2 regions of the Agromyces sp. Y558 genome follow, and region 1 is predicted to be linked to the other one. Evidence: riboswitches for the same ligand, from Rfam matches in the RefSeq annotation. Region 1 holds a riboswitch; the other holds the start of a gene.
The links. A riboswitch is a leader RNA that binds a small molecule or an ion and turns the genes downstream of it on or off. The one in region 1 is predicted to bind thiamine pyrophosphate.

Region 1 (3,945 bases):
GCGCAGCGAGCGTATCGAGACCGACTCACAGCCGGCGCGATACCAACGGCCGTACAGTGGTCGTCCTTTGAACGATTGAGGAGCACGAAATGGGATTCCTGGACCGACTGTTCGGCACCGTCCCCGATGAACCCGCGGCGCGCCCGGTTCCTTCGACACGCAGACTGAGTGACGACGAGCTCGCCGTCGAGCGATACCGCTACCTGCTGCGCACGGCGCCGCCCGAGTCGGTCGAGGCTGTGCACGCCGAGGCGTTCGCCAAGCTCACTCCCGAGCAGCGAGCGGCGGTCTTCGCCTCGCTCTCCGAAGAGGCACCTGCCGGTGAACGACTCGTCTCCGACGAGCCCAGCGCACTGGCCCGAGCGGCGACCCGTGCCGAGCTTCGAGCTCCCGGCAGCGTGGAACGAGCCTTCAACCGAGCGGATGCCTCGGGTGGCCGCAGCCGGCAGGGCGGGCCGTCGTTCGGCGGTATGTTCGCGGGCTCGCTGCTCGGCTCCATCGCTGGTGTGGTGGTCGGCTCGGCGATCGCGCAGGCGTTCCTGCCCGACCCCGCCTCGTTCGAGGCGGGTGCCGACGGCGGGGACACCGGGAGCGACTCCGGCGCCGACACGGGCGCCGATGCCGGCGGCTCTGACGCTTCTGGTTCAGATCAAGGCGGCTTCGGAGACTTCGGCGGTGGCGATTTCGGTGGTGGTGGCGACTTCGGGTTCTGACACTCGATCGCGTCGGCAAGCCCTGGGCTTCCGATGACGGTGGCACGGGCTAGGTTCGGAGCATGAGCAAGCAGGACGGCTCGTCGCGGCAGGTCACCACTGGCCCCGTCGACGATTCGGCGACACCCATCCTGCACGTCGACATGGATGCGTTCTTCGTGTCGGTCGAGTTATTGAAGCGGCCAGATCTGCGCGGCAAGCCGGTGCTGGTCGGCGGTACCGCCGGGCGTGGGGTTGTTTCTGCGGCGAGCTACGAGGCCCGAAAGTACGGCGTGAACTCGGCGATGCCGATGTCGCTCGCCTTGCAGCGCTGCCCGAACGCCGTCGTATTGCGCGGCGACTACGCGAGCTACACCGAGTATTCGCGTCGGGTGATGACCATCTTCGAAGAGGTCACTCCGCTCGTCGAGCAGCTCTCGATCGATGAGGCGTTCCTCGACGTGTCGGGCGCGCGTCGCCTGCACGGCAGCCCGGCCGAGATCGCGTGGACCCTGCGGCAGCGCGTACACGGTGAAACCGGGTTGACGTGCTCGGTCGGCGTGGCAGCGACGAAGTTCGTGGCCAAGGTTGCGTCGAGCAGGGCGAAGCCCGACGGCATGCTCGTCGTGCCGGCCGAGCGCACGCTCGACTTCCTGCACCCGCTGCCGGTCTCGGCGCTCTGGGGCGTCGGCCGGGTCACCGAGGAGTCACTCACGCGCATCGGGCTGCGCACCGTCGGCGATGTCGCCGCCATGCCGGTCGACGCGCTCGAGCGTGCACTCGGGCCGGCGCTCGCGGCCAAGCTCAGCCATCTCGCGATGGGCGTCGACGCTCGCGACGTCGTCACGGGCCGAGAGGAGAAGAGCATCGGTCACGAGGTCACGTTCGGTTACGACCTCACCGATCTCGAGCAATTGAGGCGCGAGCTCCTCCGGCTCTCCGACGACGTCGCTGTGCGGCTGCGCAAGGCAGGGCTCCTCGGCCGCACGGTCGTGTTGAAGCTCCGCTACGGCGACTTCCGCACGGTCACCAGGTCGCGCACGCTGGGCGAGCCCACGGATGTCGCGCGCCGCATCTACGACGAGGCATCCGCGGCCCTCGGCGAACTCGCCGGCGATGGCGCGCGCATCCGTCTCATCGGTGTTCGCGCCGAGCAGCTTCGACCGTCGGGTACCGGTGCGATGTTGTGGGACCCCGACGAGGAGTGGCGCGAGGCTGAGCGCACGATCGATGAGGTGACCGCTCGCTTCGGCCGAGGTACCGTGCGTCCGGCCTCGCTCGTGCGCCCGGCCGTCGATCGTGTCGAGTCGTCACGACGCAAGGATGCGGGCGGCGAGTGAGCGCGCCGCGATGAACCCGCCGCAGTGTGAATCGTGAGGGGGGTGGCTGAGTGGCGCATCCGAGGGTAGCGTTGGAGGCATGGCTGAACTCGTACTGGAACTGGCTGAATCCGTCGCCGGCGTCGGCGTGAAGACCTCCTACGGTGATGCCGTCGAGATCGACGGCACCACGCTCGTACCGGTGGCGCTCGGATACTACGGCTTCGGTGCCGGCAGCGGCTCCGACGAGAAGGGTGACGAGGCGGGCGGTGGTGGCGGCGGTGGCCTCTCCATTCCGCTCGGCGCATACGTCGGTCGCGATGGCGGGGTTCGCTTCGAACCGAACCTCATCGGGCTGCTGCTCGTCGCCACCCCGCTCGTGTGGGTCACCGGCAAGGCGCTGCGCATGGTGATCAGAGCGCTCAAGCGCTGAGACGCCCACCGTCGCCGCCGTCGCGGCCGACCCTCACCGTGCTCGTCGGCGTATACTCGTCAACGAACACGGGAGTCCGGTGAGCCGGGCTGAGAGGAAGGTTCTCAACCTTCGACCGTCGAACCTGATCTGGGTAATGCCAGCGCAGGGAGGGCAATCACATCTCAATTCCCGTGCCTCTTTCCACGAATCGAAAGGGCACGACAGTGCACACTGCAGCAACTGAATCCAGCACGCCTCCAGCCGATCCGAAGCCGCGCAATCTGAGTTGGCGGGTCGTGGACATCGTCGTCGCCAGCGTGATCGGCGTCGCGACAGGGCTTCTCTTCCTCTTCTGGAACAACATCGGTTACGCGTGGTTCAGCGCGGCTGATGCGCTCACGCCGGGCCTCGGCGGTATCGCCGTCGGCATCTGGCTCATCGGCGGCGTGATCGGCGGACTCATCATTCGCAAGCCGGGTGCGGCGCTCTTCGTCGAACTGTTTGCCGCCGTGGTGTCCGCGCTCATCGGCAACCAGTGGGGCATCGAGACGATCTACGCCGGTGTGGCGCAGGGGCTTGGCGCCGAACTGGTGTTCGCGCTCCTCGCCTACCGCCGCTTCGGCGTGCTGCCCGCCATGCTCGCCGGTGCGGCTGCCGGCGCGGCGGCCTGGAGCCTCGAGCTCTTCACGTCGGGCAATCTGCAGAAGTCCGCCGAGTTCCTGGGGCTCTATTTCGCGACGGTGGTCGTGTCGGGCGCGGTCCTGGCCGGGCTGCTCGGCTGGCTCATCGTGCGGGGTCTCGCAGCCACCGGGGCGCTCAGCCGTTTCGCCGCGGGTCAAGACGTGACTCAGCGGGTCTGACGTGGGTCACGACTCCGAAGCAATCCGGCCCGCGCGCGTGGAGGCGCGCGGGTGGGGGTGGCGCCACGCCAGCAGGCGCGACGCCGCGCTCGATGGCATCGACCTTCGTATCGAACCGGGGGAGCGGGTGCTGCTGCTCGGGCCGTCGGGTTCGGGCAAATCGACGCTCCTTCACGCCCTTGCCGGCGTTCACGGCGGAGCCGAGGAGGGCGAGGAGACCGGTTCGCTGCGCATCGACGGCGAATGGCCGGCCTCGATGCGGGGCCGCGCGAGCCTCGTGCTGCAGGACCCCGACTCGCAAGTGATCCTCGCTCGCGTCGGTGATGACGTCGCCTTCGGCTGCGAGAACCTCGGGGTGCCCCGAGAGGAGATCTGGCCGCGCGTACGCCGTGCACTCGACGACGTCGGGCTGGATCTCCCACTCGACCACCCGACGAGCTCGCTCTCGGGCGGGCAGAAGCAGCGTCTGGCGCTCGCGGGCGCGCTCGCGATGCGACCGGGGCTACTGCTTCTCGACGAGCCGACTGCGAACCTCGACCCCGACGGGGTGAGCGAGGTTCGTCACGCGGTCGACCGTACGCTCGAGCGCACGGGAGCCACTTTCGTCGTGGTCGAGCACCGCGTCGATGTCTGGATCGACCTCGTGACCCGAGTGGTGG
Region 2 (3,945 bases), on a different contig from region 1:
AGACGGCCGCGACGATCGGCGCGATCAACGAGGTGGCGAAGGGCGCCGGCGTCGAACGCATCTACAACTTCGACCCGCGACTCGACGGCGACCGCCTCGACATCCGCTCGACGACGAACGCCGACGTCGCGCCGCTCTGGGCGCGCCTCGTGACCGAGTACCTCGGCAAGGACACGCAGACGCCTTTCGACGGCACCGACGATCCCACGCTCTTGGTCTACGACACGTCGCACACCGAGGGCGGCGTGGAAGACCGCATCGTCTCGGCTATCACCACGCCCGTCACGGCGGAGCAGCTCGCAGACCCCGCCGCACTCGCCGCCTATACCGCCGAGGTCACCGCCGTGCTCGGCTCGGCGGCCGAGCTCGACACGAGCGACCAGTTCACGTTCAACGAGCAGGTCGTCAACGCCAAGCACGCCACGGCGTACCAGGGCAAGCCCGAGTACGGCGGCGCGACGGTGCTCGACGACGACGACGCCGACTGGCGCGTGCAGACCGTCACGTACCCCGAGCTCGTGAACATCCTCGAGAGCGACGGCGACCACGTGCTCTTCTTCGGCGGCACCTGGTGCCACAACACGCGTGCCTTCCTGAAGGAAGTCAACCGTCAGGCCGTCGCGAACGGCGTCGAGAAGGTGTACTTCTTCGACCTGCGACTCGACGGCAACTCGGGCAACGATCTGCACATCCGCGACACCGGCTCGGAGTTCGCCGACCTCTACGGCGACCTCGTCACGCAGTACCTGCCGAACCTCGTCACACAGTACGTGCCCGTCGTCTCAGGCCAGGTCGACTTCTACCCGGGCGGCGACCGCGAGCAGGCGCTCGCGACCGCGAAGAAGCTGCAGGTGCCCTACGTGCTCGAGTACAACCGCGGACGCACCGTCGACGGCCAGGCCGCACCGATCGTGCAGCAGTGGATCCACGACAACGGCGACGGCACCTACAAGGAGTACATGACCGAGTGGTGGTACGTGAACGACCTGCCCGGGCGCTACGCCGACCGGCCCGACCCCGCCGGTCTCGCCGCGCAGCTCGCGTTCGCCGACGAGGGAATCGCGGCACTCGACACGTTCTTCGGCGAGCTGCCCCGTGAGTCGGATGCAGTCGCGACCGTACCCTCTGCACCTGATGCGCCCGACGCATCAGTACGCGACACCTCGGTGACGGTCTCGTGGGCCGAACCCGCCGACGGCGGGTCGCCCGTCACGAGCTACCGGGTCGCGCTGAACGGCGGCTCCCCCGTCTCGGTGCCGGCCGGCACGACGGAGCACACCTTCACGGCGCTGCCCGGCGGCGATTTCACCGCCACGGTCGCCGCGCGGAACACCGTCGGCACCTCGGCCGCCTCGGCGGCCTCGGACGCCGTGACGGTCAAAGGTCCGCCCGTGGTCGACCCGACCACGGTCAGGGGCTCGGTCTCGGTCACGGGTGACCTCGTGCCGGGTGGCGACATCACGGTCGTCGGCGCCGGTCTGGCACCGGGCGTCGGCGGCTTCTCGGTCGAACTCCACTCGACGCCGCAGACGCTCGGCACCGCGACGGCGGCCGCCGACGGCGGCTTCACGTTCACCGGCACGATCCCGGCCGCGACGCCCGCGGGTGCGCACTCGATCGTGGTCACGATCAACGGCGTCGAGGTCGCGCGTTCCTCGATCACGCTCGCCTCAGCCGCGTCAGGGGCCGCCGGATTGGCGGGAGCATCGGCGGCCGACGCCGGCCTCGCCTCGACGGGTGCGCCGCTCGTCGATCTGCTCAGCTGGCTCGCGCTCGGGCTGATCGCCGTCGGCGGCGCCGCATTCGCGGTCGTGCGGGTTCGCGCACTTCGAGCGAGTGAGCAGCACTGCGCGAAACGAACGGGGGTGGATTCCACGCGGCATTCACCCCCGTCTGCCGCGCTACCGACCCAGGCCGGTCACTCCGTCTGAATCCACCTGCCCGTGCGGCTCGTGATCCGCGGGTCGACCATCGAGCGTCGCTGAGGGGTGTTCTGCGGATGTCTCGGTGCCGGTGTTCGTCTCGGCAGCCGCGTCGAAGTCGGCAGCCGCGTCGGAGTCGGTAGCCGCGTCGGAGTCGGTAGCCGCGTCGGAGTCGGTAGCCGTCTCAGCGTCGGCGGGGGCGTCAGCCGGCTCGACGGCGCCGCTGCGCCGCACGCCCGTGAAGGTCAGCACGAGCACCATCACGGCACCGGCGAAGATCGCGATGTCGGCCACGTTGCCGATGAAGAGGTTGCCGTAGCCGATGAAGTCGACGACATGCCCGCGGCCGAAGCCCGGCTCGCGGAACAGCCGATCGCCGAGGTGGGTGGTGGCGCCGCCGAGGAGGAGTCCGAGCGCGATCGCCCAGCCACGAGAGCGCACCGGCCACGAGAACGCGATGATGGCGATGACGCCCACGCCCGCCAGGATCGCGAAGACCCACGTGAAGTCGGAGCCGATCGAGAACGCAGCACCGGGGTTGTAGACGAGCTGGAAACGGATCAGCTCACCGATCAGCGGAACGGACACCCGCTCCTCGAGTGCGGACTCGGCCCACCACTTCGAGCCCTGGTCGATGAGCAGCACGAGTACGGCGAGCAGTGCGATGAACCAGAACAGGCGCGGCTTCACCGTGCTTTCGAGGGCGGGAGCGGGCGGCGGCACTGAGGGGTCGGAACTCACCGCTCCATTATCCTTCGCATGAGATGCCCGTGTCGCCCACCGTCACAGGGTGACCGCTAGGCTTCATCGCAGTGACACGGGGTGCCGTGCAGCGCTTCACGAAGCGGGCATGGCTGAGAACACACCCGTCGAACCTGATCTAGTTCGAACTAGCGAAGGGATGTCGCGATGAGCGATCGTCTGCCAACCGACCCTGCCCGGCACAGCGCCGAGCTCCTGACCCTCGTGCGCGCGGCGACGCCGCTCGTGCAGTGCATCACCAACAGTGTCGTCACCAACGTGACTGCCAACACCCTGCTCGCCCTCGACGCGGCCCCGGCCATGGTCGACATCCGTGGCGAGGCCGGGATCTTCGCGCGAATCGCGTCGGGGCTGCTCGTGAACCTCGGCACGCCGCACGAGGAGCAGCGAGATGCCGCCCGCGAGGCGGTGGCCGCGGCATCCGAGGCCGGTACGCCCTGGGTGCTCGACCCCGTCGCCGTCGGCGGACTGCCCGTGCGCACCGCGTTCGCCCACGAGCTGCTCGCGCAGCGCCCCACCGTGATCCGCGGCAATGCGAGCGAGGTCATCGCCCTCGCCGGCGCCGGCGGTGGCGGACGTGGCGTCGACGCCTCCGATTCAACCGAGTCGGCAGCGGATGCCGCGGCTCACCTCGCCCGGGCGCACGGCTCCGTTGTTGCGGTGTCGGGCCCGATCGACCTGATCGCCGACGGCCGGCGGGTTGCCCGGGTCGCCAACGGCGACGTGCTGCTCACCCGGGTCACGGGCGGCGGTTGCGCCCTCGGCGCCGTCACCGCGGCCTTTCTCGCGGTCGCCGACGACGCGTTCTCCGGCGCCGTCGCAGCGACGCTCGTCTACACCGTGGCGGCCGAGATCGCGGCAGCGCGCGCCGCCGGACCGGGCAGCTTCGCACCGCTGTTCCTCGATGCCCTCGCGCAGGTGTCGGCCGATGAGGTCGCCGAGCGGGGCCGGGTGCGGCTCGTCGAGGTCACCGCTGACCCGTACACCGCGGTCGCGGCCGAACTCGCGTCCGTGGCAGAGCCCTCGACGTCGGTGCGGTCGTGACGGCGCGCACGGCGCTCGATCTCTCGGTCTACCTCGTCACCGATGCGGCACTCTGCGGCCCGCGGGGCGTGACGTCGGTCGTGGCCGATGCCGTCGACGGTGGAGTACGAGTGGTGCAACTGCGCGACAAGCTCGGCTCCTCGACGGAGCTGCTGATGCTGCTCGAAGAGCTGTGCGCCGCGATCGACGGGCGGGCGACGCTGCTCGTGAACGACCG

Region 2: linked by a shared signal. The riboswitch ahead of thiM (hydroxyethylthiazole kinase) and the one ahead of AC1C2T_RS13975 (ECF transporter S component) in region 1 are both predicted to bind thiamine pyrophosphate.

What each region holds. Positions count from the first base shown of each region.
Region 1 is NZ_JCAIUH010000002.1:464,860-468,804, forward strand. Features, by position in the region: gene AC1C2T_RS13960 (hypothetical protein) at 90-713, shown strand; gene AC1C2T_RS13965 (DNA polymerase IV) at 776-2,032, shown strand; gene AC1C2T_RS13970 (spore germination protein GerW family protein) at 2,112-2,444, shown strand; TPP riboswitch at 2,503-2,612, shown strand; gene AC1C2T_RS13975 (ECF transporter S component) at 2,651-3,286, shown strand; gene AC1C2T_RS13980 (ABC transporter ATP-binding protein) at 3,288-3,945, shown strand, end outside.
Region 2 is NZ_JCAIUH010000001.1:210,372-214,316, forward strand. Features, by position in the region: gene AC1C2T_RS00915 (fibronectin type III domain-containing protein) at 1-1,931, shown strand, start outside; gene AC1C2T_RS00920 (signal peptidase II) at 1,902-2,663, opposite strand; TPP riboswitch at 2,731-2,841, shown strand; gene thiM (hydroxyethylthiazole kinase) at 2,832-3,728, shown strand; gene thiE (thiamine phosphate synthase) at 3,725-3,945, shown strand, end outside.